DNA from 3 places in the Variovorax endophyticus genome. Region 3 is predicted to be linked to each of the others. Evidence: riboswitches for the same ligand, from Rfam matches in the RefSeq annotation. Region 3 holds a riboswitch; each other region holds the start of a gene.
What was found. A riboswitch is a leader RNA that binds a small molecule or an ion and turns the genes downstream of it on or off. The one in region 3 is predicted to bind cobalamin.
Positions count from the first base shown of each region.

Region 1: it holds a riboswitch for cobalamin, as region 3 does, so the genes downstream of both, KV106_RS33710 (TonB-dependent receptor) here and KV106_RS34385 (TonB-dependent siderophore receptor) in region 3, are expected to answer to the same signal.
Region 2: it holds a riboswitch for cobalamin, as region 3 does, so the genes downstream of both, KV106_RS12885 (TonB-dependent receptor domain-containing protein) here and KV106_RS34385 (TonB-dependent siderophore receptor) in region 3, are expected to answer to the same signal.

Region 1 is NZ_JAHUTH010000035.1:58,822-64,500, forward strand. It holds gene KV106_RS33695 (cation:proton antiporter domain-containing protein) at 4-1,746, shown strand; gene KV106_RS33700 (hypothetical protein) at 1,756-2,160, opposite strand; gene KV106_RS33705 (hypothetical protein) at 2,406-2,702, shown strand; cobalamin riboswitch at 2,750-3,035, shown strand; gene KV106_RS33710 (TonB-dependent receptor) at 3,177-5,372, shown strand; gene KV106_RS33715 (PepSY domain-containing protein) at 5,374-5,679, shown strand, end outside.
Region 2 is NZ_JAHUTH010000008.1:189,298-194,976, forward strand. It holds gene KV106_RS12880 (ClcB-like voltage-gated chloride channel protein) at 1-678, opposite strand, end outside; cobalamin riboswitch at 784-1,031, shown strand; gene KV106_RS12885 (TonB-dependent receptor domain-containing protein) at 1,128-3,086, shown strand; gene KV106_RS12890 (cobyrinate a,c-diamide synthase) at 3,071-4,468, shown strand; gene cobU (bifunctional adenosylcobinamide kinase/adenosylcobinamide-phosphate guanylyltransferase) at 4,458-5,036, shown strand; gene KV106_RS12900 (ABC transporter substrate-binding protein) at 5,033-5,679, shown strand, end outside.
Region 3 is NZ_JAHUTH010000037.1:7,983-13,661, forward strand. It holds gene KV106_RS34375 (FecCD family ABC transporter permease) at 1-66, opposite strand, end outside; gene KV106_RS34380 (ABC transporter substrate-binding protein) at 63-974, opposite strand; gene KV106_RS34385 (TonB-dependent siderophore receptor) at 977-3,061, opposite strand; cobalamin riboswitch at 3,248-3,504, opposite strand; gene KV106_RS34390 (ATP-binding protein) at 3,579-5,679, opposite strand, start outside.

The DNA.
Region 1 (5,679 bases), on a different contig from region 3:
CCGATGCCCCACAGCGTCTCACTCATCAACACCATCGCCGCCGGCCTCGGCCTGGCCCTGGTGCTCGGCTTCCTCGCCGCGCGCCTGCGCCTGCCGGCTCTCGTCGGCTACCTGCTGGCCGGCGTCATCATCGGTCCCTTCACGCCCGGCTTCGTGGCCGATGCCGGCATCGCCGCGCAACTGGCCGAGATCGGCGTGATGCTGCTGATGTTCGGCGTGGGGCTGCATTTCTCGCTCGACGACCTGCTGGCCGTGCGCAAGATCGCGCTGCCCGGCGCGCTGCTGCAGATCAGCGTGGCCACGCTGCTCGGCGGCGCGCTCGCGCTGTGGTGGGGCTGGAACCTCGGCGCCGCGCTGGTGTTCGGCCTGGCGCTCTCGGTCGCCAGCACGGTCGTGCTGCTGCGCGCGCTCGAGAGCCTGGGCATCCTCGACTCCTTCACCGGCCGCATCGCCGTCGGCTGGCTGGTGGTGGAAGACCTCGCCATGGTGCTGGTGCTCGTGCTGCTGCCCCCGCTCGCCGAGACCCTCGGCGGCCGCGCCGCCGGCACCGACGCCTCGCCGCTGTGGCAGACCCTGGGTCTCACCCTGCTGCAGGTCGGCGGCTTCGTCGCCCTCATGCTGATCGTCGGGCGCCGCGTCTTCCCCTGGATCCTCTGGCAGGTCGCGCGCACCGGCTCGCGCGAGCTCTTCACCCTGTGCGTGGTGGCCGCCGCCGTCAGCATCGCCTTCGCCTCGGCGGCGCTGTTCGGCGTCTCCTTTGCGCTCGGCGCCTTCTTCGCCGGCATGGTCATGCGCGAGTCGCAGTTCAGCCACCGCGCCGCCCAGGAATCGCTGCCGCTGCGCGACGCCTTCGCCGTGCTGTTCTTCGTCTCGGTCGGCATGCTGTTCGATCCCTCCGTGCTGCTCGAGCGCCCGCTGCAGGTGCTGGCCGTCGTGCTGGTCATCGTGCTGGGCAAGTCGCTCGCCGCCTGCGGCCTCGTGCTGGTGCTGCGCTATCCGCTGGCCACCGCGCTCACCGTCAGCGCCAGCCTGGCGCAGATTGGCGAGTTCTCGTTCATCCTGGTCGGCCTGGGCGTCTCGCTCGGCCTCATGCCCACCGAGGGGCAGAGCCTGATCCTGGCCGGCGCCCTGATCTCCATCGCCACCAACCCGCTGTGGTTCAGCCTGATCGCGCCGCTGCAGAAATGGCTGCATGCCCATTCCTCGTTCGCGCGCCGCCTCGAGGCGCGCGACGACCCGCTGGCCGAGCTGCCGATGAGCACCGAGGCGCGCTACCTCTCGCGCCAGGTCGTGCTGGTGGGCTACGGCCGGGTCGGGCGCCGCATCGCGGCCGAGCTCAAGGCGCACGACATCCCCTACGTCGTGGCCGAACAGAACCGCGAGCTGGTCGAGAAGCTGCGCGAGGAGGGCGGTGCCGCCGTCTATGGCGACGCGGCCGATCCCGCCGTGCTGATCCAGGCCCACATCGCGCGTGCCCGGGTGCTGGTGGTGGCCACGCCGGCCGCGCTCAACGTGCGGCAGATGATCGAGACCGCGCGCACCCTCAATCCCACGATCGAGACGGTGATCCGCAGCCACAACGAGGCGGAAGCGGAGTTGCTCACGCGCGAGGTCTCGGCCAACGTCTTCCTCGGCGAGCACGAGCTGGCCCAGGCGATGGCGCGCGACGCGGTGCGCCGCGCCGTGGCGCCGCCCGCGGCGCATGGCGCCAACGGCGCGCCCACCGTGCCGGGCGCGCCGGCCTGAGCGCTTTTTCTAGAGGTCCTCGATCACCAGCATGCGATAGCGCTGGGCGATCGAGTACGGCACCGTGCGCACCACGTCCATCAGGCGTTCGGCGTCTTCCTGTTCCTCGGTGCGTACCAGCAGCGCCGTGTGGCCCTCGCGCGCGAGCTTGGTGTAGGCGCGCACGGTCGCGCCATCGGTGCCGGCCGAGGGCAGGGGGTTGTCGGCCTCCTTCACGGTCGGGGTGATCTCGGCCAGCACGGTGGCGGGCGGCAGCAGGTAGACGTCGTCGCCGCTCACGCCCTGTTCGATGAGCTGGCGGCCGATCCGGTCGGCGTCCTCCGCGCTCGGGAACATCACCATCGAGTAGCCGGTGGGATAGAACGCGCCGCCGATGCTCGATGTCATCCGCGATTCCAGGCTGAACTGCTTCATTGGGGGGCCTCCTGTGTGTCTTGGCTGGCTGCTGATCCGCTTCGAAACTAGGCCGCGCACCGGCACTCGCATGTAGGAGAAGCCCGGGAGCTGGGAACGGTGGGCGCCAACGCCCGTCGCAGGAGGCCCACAGGGTTTTCGCCGGCGGTGAACGTGATCGAGTACACGCGCGTTGTGACAGGGCGTGTCCACGATCCCGGCGGCGCGCCCCCATCATCGCCAACGCCCACCTTCCAGAGCTTCGCGTGAACACCATCCCCGCCACCCTGTCGCCGTCGCCCCGCAACCTCGCGCTGACCGTCCACGAGCTGGAGCCCGGCGAGTTCTACTGGGTGCTGATGGAGGCGGTCGACGATGCCGCGGGCGAGGGCGCGGTGCATTCCTACCTGCCGCTCGAAGCGGCCATCGAGCCGCACACCAGCTATTCGAACGCGCTGGTGGCCGGCGTCAGCGTGCTGCGCCGGCTGTTCGGCACCGAAGGCCCCGGCCGGCCGCAGGACACCCGCACGCCCGACGAGCCCGCGCGCACCCGCTCCCTATAATTCCCGCCGTTCGGTGCGGCCATTCTTCCGAGGAAGGAAGGACGCACCGGCACCACGGTTCGAAGGTGCCCCGCCAGCCATGCATGCCATGGCCACGGGGTTAAACGGGAAGCAGGTGCGACGCGTCGGTTCACGGATCGACGCCTCCATTCCTGCGCTGCCCCCGCAACGGTCAGCGGATCTGGACGTCCTTACGCCATGCCCCCAGGGCATCGGCAGCCACTGCGCCCCCAAGGCGTGGGAAGGCGAGGGCTTCCGCAACGGCGCTGCAGTATCGACTGCGCGCCGCTGCGCTCCGCGAGCCCGGATACCGGCCTTCGTCACCGCCTCGGACGCTGCGGGAGTGCGTGTCCGGGCCGCCGGCCGGCGAAGCGCTTGCTTTTCCCGCCGCCGGTCCCGGCCATCGATCGACTTCCCGCCGTGTCCACGTTCGGTCAGAGAACCTGCGGGGACGCGGGTCGGAGGAGAAGTCACATGGATCACGCATCGCCGTCGGGCGATCGCACGGGCGCGGCCGGCCGCCGCCCGCACCGCCACCGGGGTCGCCCCGCCGCCCGCCGCCTCGGCGGCATGTCCGCCGCCATCGGCCTCGCCTTCGGCGCCGGCAGCAGCTTCGCGCAGCAGGCCGCCCCCAGCCTGCCGCCGGTGCAGGTCGAGGCCGGTGCCCAGACCGCGCTGTCGCTCGCCGAGCCCACGCAGACCGGCAGCCGCCTCGGCCTCACGCCGCTCGAGACGCCCGCCAGCATCGAGGTGCTGACCGGCGAGACCATCCGCGCGCGCGGCGACGTCTCCGTCATCGAGGCGGCCACCCGCGCCACCGGCATCACGGGTTCGCCCGCGCCGGGCAACGGCAGCACTTCGATGGCCGCGCGCGGCTTCTCGGGCCATGGCTCGGTGATGCAACTGTTCGACGGCACGCGGCTGTTCGCGGGCGCGGGCACCGTCACCTTCCCGTTCGACACCTGGTCGGTCGACCGCATCGAGGTGCTGCGCGGCGCGGCCTCGGTCATGTACGGCGAAGGCGCGATCGGCGGCGCGATCAACGTGGTGCCCAAGAAGCCCACGCGCGGACCGGTCCACAACGAGGCGCTGCTGAGCTACGGCTCCGACGCCACGCGCCAGGCCGCCTTCGGCAGCGGCGGCGCGATCAACGACAAGCTTTCGTACCGCTTCGACATCAGCCACCGCGCCACCCACGGCTTCATGGCGCGCGGCGAGGGCGAGAGCCTGGCCGTCGGTGGTGCGCTGCGGCTGGACGTCTCGCCCGAGCTGCAGTTCACCCTGTCGCACGACGAGGGCCGCCAGTCGCCGCAGCGCTACCAGGGCGTGCCGCTGATCGACGGGCGCCTCGACGGCCGGACCCTGCGCCAGAACTACAACGTCGACGACGCCGAGCTCAAGTACGACGACAAGTGGACCCGCCTCGACGCGCTCTGGACGCCCAGCGATGCCGTCACCGTGCACAACCAGCTCTACCGGCTCGCGAGCCAGCGCCACTGGCGCAACAGCGAGACCTACACCTTCAATGCCGCCACGCGCCGCGTGACGCGCGGCGACTACCTCGAGATCGGCCACGACCAGGAGCAGGTCGGCAACCGCACCGACGCCACCTTCCGGCACGAACTGTTCGGCATGAAGAACCAGGTGCTGGTGGGCTTCGACGTGAACCGCATCGACTTCCTGAACTCGAGCGACTCGCCCTACGGCGGCCGCTCGGTGGTCGACCCCTTCGTCTTCCTGCCCGGCTACTACCAGTCGCCGTCGCCCTACCTGCCGCGCTACCGGACCCGCACCAGCACCTATGCCGTGTTCGCCGAGGACAAGCTGGCCTTCGACGAGCGCTGGTCGCTGGTCACCAGCCTGCGCTGGGACCATGCGAAGGTGGCGCGCACCGACCTGGCCAACGCGGCCAACAGCCTCACGAAGACCTTCGAGTACGCCACCGGCCGCATCGGCGCGGTGTATGCGCCCGATGCCTCGCAGTCCTTCTATGCGCAGCTGGCGCACGCGGCCGATCCGCTGACCTCGCTGATCAGCACCTCGACCACGCAGGCGCCGTTCGACCTCAGCACCGGCAACCAGGTCGAGGTCGGCTACAAGCGCCAGCTGGCCGACAACCGCGGCGCCTGGACCGTGGCGGCCTACCGCATCGAGAAGAAGAAGCTGTTGTCGCGCGACCAGAACAACCCCACCGTCTCGCAGCAGGTCGGCAAGCAGTCGTCCGAGGGCATCGAGGCCACGCTCGACCTCGCGCTGACCCCGACGCTGCGGCTCGAGGCCAATGCGGCCAAGCTGCGCGCGCGCTACGACGACTTCAACGAGGTCGTCAGCGGCCGGCTGGTCTCGCGCGCCGGCAACACGCCGTTCGGCGTGCCCGAGGAAGCGGCCAACGTGTTCCTGCACTGGCATTTCCTGCCGCAGTGGGAGGCCGAGTTCGGTGTGCGCTACGTCGGTTCGCGCCAGGTCGACGCGGCCAACTCGCGCAAGATCGGCTCCTACACCGTGGCCGACGCCTCGGTGAGCTGGCAGGCCAACAAGTCGCTCAAGCTCGCGCTGCGCGGCTACAACCTCGGGGACCGCCGCTATCCGCTGTCGTTCTCGAACAGCGGCAACCAGTGGCTGCTGGGCCGTCCGCGCTCCTTCGAGCTGTCGGCGCTGGTGAACTTCTGAGATGACGCACGCCGCGCGCCGCGCCCGCGCCGACCGCACTGCCTGGCAGCGCGCGTGGCCGCTCGTGCGCCACTGGCTCTACTGGACCCACCGCTGGCTCGGCATCGGCGGCTGCCTGCTGTTCGTCATGTGGTTCGTCTCGGGCGTGGTGATGATGTACGTGGGCTATCCCACGCTCACCGAGGGCGAGCGGCTCGCGGGCCTGCGCGCGCTCGACGTCGGCCAGGCCCGGGTCTCGCCCGTGGCCGCGCTCGAGGCCCTGCCCGAAGCAGCGCGCCAGCAGCCGCCGCGCCGCGTCGCGCTCGAG
Region 2 (5,679 bases), on a different contig from region 3:
CTGGTAGCCGGGCAGGGCGCGCATCACGATGTTGGCGACCACCGCCGCGATCAGGATCGGGCCCACGCTCTCCATCACGATCGAGCCCAGCACGATCTCGGCGACGAAGAAGGCGCCCGCGATCGGCGCGTTGTACGCGGCCGTGAGGCCCGCCGCCGCGCCGCAGGCCACGAGCAGGCGCAGCCGCTCGACCGGGAAGCGGAACACCCGGCCCAGCAGCGAGGCGGCCAGCGCGGCGAGCTGCACCATCGAGCCCTCGCGGCCGATCGAGCCGCCGGTGCCGATGCTCACGAGCGAGGAGGCGCTGCGCACCAGCGTCTGCGCCACCGGGATGCGGCCGTCGCCGAGCACGATCGCCTCCATGTAGTCGGAGGTGGCACTGCGCACCGCCACGCGCTTCGCGAGCACGAGCAGGCCGCCGGCCACGAGGCCGCCCACGGCGGGGAAGGCGATGCGCGCCCACCACGGCAGCGCGCGCGCCATCGCGACCAGGCTGTCGCCGGGGCCGAGCACGAGGTGCTCGAAGCCGCGCAGCGCGGCGCGGAAGCCCTCGGTCGCGAGCGTGCCGAGCAGGCCGGCGACGATGGACCACAGCAGCATCGATTGCCAGCCCGATACGCCGAACAGGCGCTGCAGGGCGGAGCGCAGGCGCAGCAATGGCGAGGAACGCAGGGTCATGCGGGGTGGTGGTGATGGCATCCCATAGCCCGTCGATGTTAGTGCGCGGGACGCGGCGAGCGTCGGGCGCACGCAACTTTCGACTTAAGGCGCGCGGCGCAACGCCTAGAATCTCGCCCGTTGGTGCCTGCGGCGTGGTTCACGCGCCGCGGTTCAACGGGAAGCAGGAGTGAAGGGACCGGCCGCGCGCCGGCACCGAAGCCGCCTGCGCTGCCCCCGCAACGGTCAAGCAGACGGCGCCGCAAGGCGCCACCCTCTCCACACGAGCCACTGGGCGCCCTGAAACAGGCGCCTGGGAAGGCGGCGAGGGCCGGTCTGCCAGCCCGGATACCGGCCAACAAGGCGGTTCGCGCATGCTCTTCGCTTCGTCGATGCAGGCACGGACCAATGGCGCCCCGGGCGCCGGCGGGGAGGCCGGCAAGGGGCATAGACGTTCGTTCGCTCACTCCATGATTTCCTGCGTTTTCTTCTCGCGCCGTTCGCGCGCTCGCATTCCCGCGTCCCGCATCGGCATGCGCCTGGCCGGCCTGCCGCTGGCCCTGGTGCCGGCCTTCGGCGGCCTGCTGCTGGCTCAGTTGCCGCTGGCGGCCTCGGCCCAGACTCCGGCCGGCGCGCTCGGCGAGACCGTGGTCACGGCCAACCGCACCGCGCAGCCGCTGTCGGACCTGGTGGCCGATGTCTCGGTGATCGACCGCGAGACCATCGAGCGCAGCGGTTCCACCGGCGTGGCCGACGTGCTCGCGCGCCAGGCCGGCATCCAGATCGTGCGCAACGGCGGCGTCGGCAACTCGACCAGCGTCTACATCCGCGGCGCCGAGACGCGCTTCACCGCCGTCTACATCGACGGCGTGCGCGTGGACTCGCAGGCCACCGGCGGCGCGGCCTGGGAGAGCATCCCGCTGGCGCAGATCGACCGCATCGAGGTCTTGCGCGGCCCGGCCGCGGCGGTCTACGGCTCCGACGCCATCGGCGGCGTGATCCAGCTGTTCACCAAGCGCGGCGAAGAAGGCGTGTCGCCCTCGATCGGCGTGGGCGTCGGCAGCCACGGCCTGTTCCGCACCGAGGCGGCGATCAGCGGCAAGGCCAACGCCTTCGACTATTCGTTCGGCGTGGCGCACGAGGAAAGCCGCGGCTTCAACATCCAGCCGCTCGAGAAGCGCACGCTGCCCAAGGACGGCTTCACCAGCCCCGACCGCGACGGCTACAACACCACCTCGGGCAACGTGCGCCTGGGCTGGCAGATCGCGCCCGGCCAGCGGCTCGAGGCCACCGCGCTGTCGAGCGATACCAAGGCGCACTACGACGCCGCCAAGTCCGGCAGCAAGCCGCCGGCCTACTACCTCGACGACCAGAGCCGCAACCGGCTGCGCACCGCCGGCCTGACCTGGTCGGCGCAATGGAACGAGGTCTACAGCACGCGGCTGCAGGTGACCGATTCGCAGTCGGTCTACAGCACCATGCCCTCGTACTACCGCACCGAGACCCGGCTGCGCGGCTACCTGTTCCAGAACGAACTGCGCTTCGGTCCACACCTGGTGACGGCCGCGCTCGAACGCCGCGAGGACCGGCTCGAGAACGCCCCCACCAGCAGCACTGACAAGGGCCTGGCGCGCAAGCGCTCGCAGGACGCGGTCTCGCTCGGCTACGGCTTCGTGCAGGGTCCGCACTCGTTGCAGCTCAACGTGCGCCACGACGACGACAGCGAGTTCGGCGGCAAGACCACCGGCAGCGCCGCCTACGGCTTCGCGATCACGCCGAAGCTGCGCGTGACCGCCTCGGCCGGCACCGCCTTCCGCGCGCCCACGCTCTACCAGCGCTTCAGCGAATACGGCAAACCCGACCTGCAGCCCGAGTCGAGCCGCAACGTCGAGCTCGGCCTCAAGTACACCGACGGCCCGACCAACGCCGGCATCGTGGTCTACCGCAACAACGTGCGCAACCTGATCGTGTTCGACTCGACCGCCAGGGGCTGCGCCTCGTCCTTCGGCTGCTACGGCAGCACCGCGCGGGCGCGCTACGAGGGCGTGACGCTGTCGGCCGGCCACCGCATCGGCGACGTGACGCTGCGCGCCTCGCTCGACTTCCAGGATCCGCGCGACCTCGCGACCGACAAGCTGCTGGCCCGCCGCGCCAAGCGCTACGGCACCCTGGGTGCCGACTGGCGCCTCGGCGGCTGGACGCTGGGCGCCGAGGTGCAGGCCTCGAGCCAGCGCTACGACGACGCGGCCAACACGCGCAAGCTCGGCGGCTACACGCTGCTGAACCTCGTGGCCAGCACGAAGATCGTGCGCGACGTCGACCTGGTCGCGCGCATCGACAATGTGGGCGACAAGGACTACATGCTCGCGCGCGGCTACGTCACCGGTGGCCGCAACGCGTACGTCGGATTGAAGTGGACGCCCCAGTAAGCCAGCACCTGCCCGATCGCGCGGCGCGCTGCGCCGCCGTGCTCGTGGCCGCGCCCGCTTCGGGTCAGGGCAAGACCACCGTGGCCGCCGCGCTCGCGCGGCTGCATGCGCGCCAGGGCCGGCGCGTGCGCGCCTTCAAGTGCGGGCCCGACTTCCTCGACCCGCACTGGCTGCGGCTCGCCACCGGCGCGCCCGTGCATTCGCTCGACCTGTGGATGACCGGCGAGGCCGACTGCCGCGCGCGGCTGCATGCGGCCGCGGCCGAGTCCGACCTCGTGATCGTCGAGGGCGTGATGGGCCTGTTCGACGGCACGCCGAGCGCGGCCGACCTGGCGCAGCGCTTCGGCCTGCCGGTGCTGGCCGTGATCGACGCCCAAGCGATGGCCGGCACCTTCGGCGCGCTGGCGCATGGGCTGCAGAGCTTCAGGCCCGGCATGCCCTGGGCCGGCGTGCTGGCCAATCGCGTGGCCGGCGAGCGCCATGCCGACATGCTGCGCGGCGCCTTGCGCGAGCCCGCGGACTGGCTCGGCGCCTTGCCGCGCGACGCGGGCTTCTCGCTGCCCGAACGCCACCTGGGCCTGGTGGCGGCGCACGAGTTGGGCGACGCGGCCGAGCGGCTCGACCGCGTGGCCGATGCGCTGGCCGGCACGCCGCTGGGGTCGCTGCAACTGCCGCAGGTGCGCTTCGAGCCACCTTCCACCGATGAGGTCGCCCCGATCGCGCCGCTGCTCGCGGGCCGCACCATCGCCATCGCGCGCGACGCGGCCTTCTCGTTCATCTACCCGGCCAACCTCGACACGCTGGGTGCGCTCGGCGCCAGGCTGGTCTTCTTCTCGCCGCTGGCCGGCGATGCGCTGCCCGACTGCGATGCGCTGTGGCTGCCCGGCGGCTATCCCGAGCTGCATGCCGCCACGCTCGCGCGGCGTTCGGACCTGCGCGCCGCGCTCGCCGCCCATGCGGCCGCGGGCCGGCCGATCTGGGCCGAATGCGGCGGGATGATGGTGCTGTTCGACGAGATCGCGGTGCCCGGGGATGGCGACGAAGCCGCGGTGCATGCGCTCTGGGGCCTGCTGCCCGGGCGCGTCACGCTGCAGAAGCGGCTCGCCGGCCTCGGCCCGCAGGCGCTCGCGCTGGGCGCGCACACGCTGCGCGGCCATACCTTCCACTACTCGCGCTGCGAGACACCGCTGGTGCCGGCCGCCCATTCGCGTCGCCCGCAAGGCACGGCCGGTGGCGAGGCGCTCTACGTGCGCGGCTGCGTGCGCGCGAGCTACTTCCACGCCTGGTTCGCCTCCAGTCCCGAAGCCACCGCGCGGCTGTTCGACGCCGCGCCGCTCGAAACCGGGGCACCGGCTGCCCAGGAGCATCGCGTTGACGCCTGAACACGAATTCATCCTCGGCGGCCAGAAGAGCGGCAAGTCGCGTCGCGCCGAGCAGCGCGCGGCCGACTGGCTGGCGGCCGCGCCGAAGCAGCGCCGCGCGGTACTGATCGCCACCGCGCAGGCCTACGACGACGAGATGCGCGAGCGCATCGTGCGCCACCAGGCCGACCGCGCCGAGCGCGTGCCCAGCCTGCGCACCATCGAGGAACCGGTCGAGCTGGCGCGCGCCATCGTGACCCAGAGCACGCCCGAGTCGCTGGTGCTGGTCGACTGCCTCACGATGTGGCTCACGAACCTGCTGATGCCGCTGCGCGCCGAGGGCGCGCGGCCGGTCTCGCGCACGCCCGCCGCGCACGTCAACCTGCTGTTGGGCGCGCTGCGCGATGCGCGCGGTCCGGTCGTGCTGGTGGGCAACGAGATCGGCCTGGGCGTGATCCCGCTGGGCCGCGAGACGCGCGCCTTCGTCGATGCGCTGGGGCGGCTCAACCAGGACGTGGCGGCGGCCTGCCAGCGCGTCACGCTGATGACGGCCGGATTGCCGCTGACGCTGAAGGAGCCGGGCCGATGAAGAAGTTTTTCGCCGCCGCGCTGGCGGCACTCGCGCTGGGCCTCGGCCTGTGGACGTCGCCCGCGAGCGCGCTCGAGGTGGTCGACGAGCGCGGCGTGAGCGTGGAGCTGCCGCAGCCGCCGCAGCGCATCGTGACCCTGCTGCCCTCGCTGACCGAATCGGTCTGCGCGCTCGGCGCCTGCGCGCGGCTGGTCGGCGTCGATCGCTATTCGAATTCGCCCGTATCGGTGCGCACGCTGCCGCAACTCGGTGGCGGCATCGATCCCAACGTCGAGGCCGTGGTGGCGCTCAGGCCCGACGTGGTGCTGCTCGCCAAGTCCTCGCGCGTGACCGAGCGGCTCGAGGCGCTGGGCCTCAAGGTGCTGGTGCTCGAGCCGAAGAACCATGCCGACGTGCGTCGCGTGCTCGGCAAGCTCGACCAGGTGCTCGGCACCCACGAGGCGCCGGCGGTCTGGCGCGCCATCGATGCCGCGGTGTCGGCCGCGGCGCAGTCGCTGCCGGCCGCCGCGCGCGGCGTGCGCGTGTACTTCGAGGTCAACAGCGGCCCGTACGCGGCCGGCGAGTCCTCCTTCATCGGCGAGACGCTGACGCGGCTGGGTGCCAGGAACATCGTGCCGGCGGCGCTCGGCCCCTTTCCCAAGCT
Region 3 (5,679 bases):
CAGCAGGAGCAGCACGAGCCAGACCGTGGTCGCCGATGCACGTCGGCCGTCGGTGGCGTGCCTCATGCGAAGCGCTCCGGATGCAGCGCGCGTGCGTACTGCTCGACGGCCTCGATCTGGCGCGGGCCGGGAATCAGCTTGTGGCCGCGCTCGAGCACGACCACGCGCTTCGCGCGCACGGCGCGCAGCGTGTGCCAGCCGGGGCGCTGGCCGATCAGCGCCGGATCGCGCGGCACCTGCTGCAGCGAGACGATCACGTCGGGGTCGCGCGCGAAGATCGCCTCGGCGCTGACCTGGGCCGCGCCCTGGAGGTCGGCGAACACGTTGCGCCCGCCGGCCCAGCCCAGCGCGTCGTTGGCATAGTGGCCCGTGCCCACGGTCTGGAAGGCGCCACGCGCGGCAGCGGCCGTTTCGAAGTAGACGCTGCGGCGCGGCGCACCCTCGAGCCGGCGCTCGATCGCGGCCAGCCGCGCCTGCATGTCCTCGCGCACCCGGCGCGCCTGTTCGTCGGCACCGGTCGCGCGGCCGAGCAAGTCGATGTTGCGGAACACCGAGGGCAGGTCGGGATGCGCGAGCACCACGCAGGGCAACTTTGCGCGGTCGAAGGCATCGACCAGCGACAGCGCCGAATGGTGCGAGGGCGTGACCACGAGCAGGTCAGGCTGGAAGGCGGCCACCGCCTCGGCCGAGTAGCCGAGCGCGCCGCCGATGCTGGGCTTGCTGCGCGCATCCTCGGGCCAGCGCACGCGCCCGCCGATGGCCACCACGCGGTCGGCCAGGCCCAGCGCCCAGGCCAGCTCGACGTTGCTCGGGAACACCACCACGATGCGTTGCGGCGCGCGCGGCACGACGACGCGCCGGCCCAGCGCATCGACGAGTTCGCGCGGGAAGCCGCCCGACGGCGCCTCCTCGGCACCCGCGGGCAGAACGGCCGTCATGCACACCATGCCGAGGATCGCGTCGCGCCGGTTCACGCTCAGAAGGTGTAGCGCGCGCGGGCGAACACCGTCCTCGGTGCGCCGGCGTTGCCGGCTTCCTGCGCCGACAGGTCGTCGGCGATGTAGTACTTGTTCGTCAGGTTGTTCACCCCGGCCTGCAGTGTGAGCGAAGGATTGACGCGGTAGGCCACGGCGACGTTGAGCAGCAGGTAGCCGGGCAGCTTCTGCGGATTGACCGCATTGTCGCGGAGGTAGCGGCTGCCCACGTAGCTCGCGGTGCCGGTCACGGCCCAGGCGCCGTGCGCATAGGTCAGGCCCGCGCCCGCGATGTTGTGGGCCGACATGCGCACGCGGTAGCCGCCGAAGTTGGTGCTGCGCGCGCCGCTGTCGGTGTAGGTCTGGAAGTCCTTGAGCCGTGCGTCCTGCCAGGTGTAGTGCAGGTAGCCGTTCCAGCGCGGCGAGAGCTGGAACTGCAACTGCGTTTCGATGCCCTTCGTGCGCGAGGTCGCGTTGCTGAAGACAAAGGAGTCGGGGCCGTTGCGGTAGGAGCGCTGGCCGTCGATCTTCTCGGCCTCGAACAGGCTGACCTGATAGCTCCAGCGGTCGTCCGCCGCGCGGCCCTTCACGCCCACTTCCTTGCTGCGCGTGATCTCGGGCCGTAGGATGTCGGGCACCACCACGCCGCCGCGCGTGTTGAGCGCCACGGCCTGCGGCCGGAAGCCTTCGCTCCAGTTCGCGAACACGGCGTGCGAGGAGGCATCGCCCTGCAGGAACAGCCAGTCCACGCCGGCGCGCGGGCTGGTGTGGCTGCCTTCCTGCGCCGAGATCACCTGCGTGCCTGTGCGGCCGAGCGTCTGCTCGAAGCGGTCGTGACGCACGCCCAGCGTGAAGCCGACCGGGCCGTATTCGAAGCGGTCCTGCAGGTAGACGCTGCGCACCTCCTGGTCGAAGCGCGAGGAGGTGATGCTGCCGCGCACGCCGCGCGGATCGTTGCGCACATTGCTCACGGGGATGTCGTAGAACGGCCCGCGGTAGGTGGGCGCGTTGCTGAAGCTCGGCGAGTCGAGGCCCTGCCAGCCGCGCTCGAGGTTGAAGCCGGCCTGGAACTCGTTGCTCCAGCCCTTGCCCGCCATCAGGTGCGTGGCGGCGAGCTCGTGGTAGACGCCGCGGTCGGCGGTGTAGCTCTCCGAGTAGCCCTTGCTCACGGCCGCGGGCGGCGGAACGATGGTGATGCCGCCCGCGAAGAAGCGGTTGTAGCGCGCGAAGCTGCTCAGGTGGTTGATCGACCAACCGGCGCCGAGCTCGAAGCGGTTCTTCCACGAGAAGGACTGGTAGTCGCCCGTGACGTAGGAGTCGGGAATGCCGTAGTTGTCGCGCGAGGTGATGCCGAAGATCGGCTTGCCGTTGACCAGCGGCACGATCGAGCCGCGGTCGCCGCGCACGCGCGTGTCGTAGAGCTGGAAGCCGGTGGTCCAGTTGCGCGTGACGGCGAAGTCGCCGCCGACCAGCAGGGCCGACTGCGCGCGGCCGGCATCGCGCTGGAAGCCGTTGTAGTCGCTGTTGGCCACGCCCACGTAGAGGTTGCCGCGCTCGAAGTCCCAGCGGTAGCGCAGGCTGCCGTCGAGGCGGCCGTGGCTGCCGATGGTGGCCGTCAGGCTGCCGCCCGCGCGCTCGGGCTTCATGAAGAACTGCGCCACGCCGCCGATCGCGTTCTTGCCGTAGAGCGCCGAGGCCGGGCCCTTGATGAACTCGAGCCGGTCCACCAGGTCGGGCGCGATCAGCGTGATGTCGGCATTGCCCTGCAGCAGGCGCAGCGGCACGCCGTCCATCAGCACCAGCACGTCCTGCGTGTCGCGCAGCCCGCGGGTCTCGAAGCGCGAGTAGTAGTTGCCCTGCGTGCCGTACTGCAGGCCCGGCACGCTGCGCAGCGTGTCCTCGAGCGTGACGGCGCCCACCGCGTCGAGCTGCGCGCGTTCGACCGAATAGGTGGCGAAGGGCAGGCGCAGCGTGTCGGCCTCCTGGCGCGTGGCGGTGGAGATGGTCTTGCGGTCGCTGACGGTGGTGGGCGGCAGCGAGCCGGCGCCCTCGGCATCCTGCGCCGAAGCGACCGAGGCGAGCAGCATGACGCCGGATCCGATGAGGGCTTGGTGGGGTCTGACGCGACCGCGCCTGGAGATGTTGCGCACGTGGGCTTCCTTCGGGCCCGCGCTCCCGCGGGCCATGAGAACAAACCGGGCGCCGATGGATGCTGCAAGCGACCGGGTCCGCGCCCACGCGTGACCGGCCCGGCTTGCCTGCACTCCCGCAGCGACCGAACGAGGCGAAGGCCGGTATCCGGGCTTGCGGAGCGCCGCGAGGCATCGAGCGATGCTTCGCTGCCGCGATCCTCGCCTTCCCATGCCGAGGCACAGTGGCCGCCGGTGCCCGCGAAGGCATCGACTGTGAGGACCGCGAATCCGCCGACCGTTGCGGGGGCAGCGCAGGAATGGGGCCCCGTGGAGCTCGTCACCTGCTTCCCGTTTAACGCCGGTCACGGGACCGGCGCACCTTCGCGCACGCCGGCTTGGGTGATGCTTTCGTTTGCATCGGCCGGCGGGGCGGATTATAGGAGCGGGTCTTGCGCCGCCCGGCGCGAAAAGCTCAGGGCGTGGGCGTGTGTGGCAGCCGCACGGTGAACACCACGTAGCCGTCGTCGTGCGCATAGCCGATGCTGCCGCGGTGCGAGCGCACGATGGCCTGCGCGATGTGCAGCCCCAGGCCCAGTCCGCCCTTGTTGCGCTCGTTGGGCACGCTGCGCTGCTTGAAGGCGCTGAACAAATCGGGCACCAGCGCGGCGTCGATCGGCGGCGCGCGGTTGGCCACGCTGAACACCACGTGCGCGTCGACCTGCTCGAGCCGGACGCGCACCGCCTCGCCGGGCAGGCCGTGGTGGCGCGCATTGCTCACGAGGTTGCCGATCAACTGCGCCATGCGGTCGGGGTCGGCCAGCACGGGCAGCGTCTTGGGTGCCTCCAGCTCGAGCTGCGAGCCGGGGTAGGCGGTGCGCGACTCGTCGACCGCATCTTCCAGCAGCCGTGCCAGGTCGATCTGCGCCGGCACCACCTGCAGGCCCATGCCGGTTTGCAAGCGCGAGGCATCGAGCACCTGGCCGATCAGCCGCGCCATGCGGCTGCTCGAGGTCTGGATGCGCTGGCCCAGCCGCGCGCCGGCGTTGCTGCCGTCGGGCAGGCTGCGCTCGAGCAGCTTGGCCGCCATCGTGATCGACTGCAGCGGGTCGCGCAGGTCGTGGCCGAGCACGGCCAGCAGTTCGGTGCGGGCCTTGAAGGTGTCGGCCAGCCGCGCCGCGCTGGCGCGGATCAGCTCGTCGCGCAGCTGGCGCGCGAAGTCGAGGTCGTTGACGCCCCACGGCACGCTGGTGTCGCGCACCGTTTGCTTCCAGACGTCGAAGGAGCCGCGCGGCGTGAGCCGGGGCCCGAGCGGGCCGCTCACGTAGTGCTTCTCGGGCTTGCCGCCCCAACTGATGGTCTCGACCTGCTCCTTGCGTGCGAGCACCAGCCAGCCGTTGTCGATCGCGTCGAAGCGCAGCGCGAGAAAGCCGCACCACACGCCGCCCAGCGAACGCAGGTTCTCGGGCAGCCGCTCGCGCTCGTGCAGCGCCACGATCTCGTCGCCGTTCGTCGACGCGGTGAGCCACTGGATCAGCGCCGCCGCGGCCTCGCGCGGCATCTCGCCCTCCACGTGCAGCCGCGACTGCTCGGCGATGACCGCCGCCTGCGCGTCGAAGGCATCGGCCAGCGGGCGCGCCAGGCCGATCAATGCGCTGAAGGTGTCCTCGGCATGCAGCACGGCCTCGATCAGCGAGCCGCGCAGTTGCGCCGCGCTCGAGGCCCGGCCCGCCTGCTCGCGCGACAGCAGGCTCTGCACGTTCGAGGCCAGCACCTGCGCGAGCACGTCGCAGGCCATGCGGATCGCGTAGGGCACCTGGTGGGCGCTGCGATGGTGGCAGGCCAGCATGCCCCAGAGCTGGCCGTTGATGACGATCGAGATGCTCATCGACGCGCCCACGCCCATGTTGCGCAGGTACTCGATGTGGATCGGCGACACGCTGCGCAGCGTGCAGTGGCTCATGTCCAGCGGCGGCAGCTGCGGATCGGCCACGTCGAGCCCGACCGGCGCCGACTGCACGTCGGCGATCAGGCGCAGGGTGTTGATCACGTAGAGGCGGCGCGCCTGCGCCGGGATGTCGCTGGCCGGGTAGCGGCGGCCCACGAAGGGCTCGAGCGCCTCGTGGCGGCGCTCGGCCACCACCTCGCCGCTGTCGTCGTGGCGGAAGCGGTAGGCCATCACGCGATCGAAGCCCGTGAGCTGCCGCACGGCTTCCACCGAGAGGTTGAGCAGGCCGTCGATCGAACCCTGGCGCTTGAGCCGGTCCATCGCGCGGTGCGCCTTGAGCGCGAAGTCCGAGACCGCGTCCGCCGAGGCGTCGCGGGCCTCGAACTCGGCCACCAGCTCGTAGCCGATGCGGTGCAGGATCAGGTCGAAGCGGCGCTCGCCGAGCGTCACCTCGAGGTTGATCGGCGAGCCCTCGCCGGTATCGACCGCCACCCCGTTGGCCTCGTGCAGCGCCTCGTGCACCAGCGCGTCGCCCATGAAGTGGCCGGCCGACAGGCGCTCGCCCAGGGCGGGCGCCGTGTCGCCCAGCAGCGCGCGGGCATTGGCGCTCACGCGCGTCAGCGTGAGG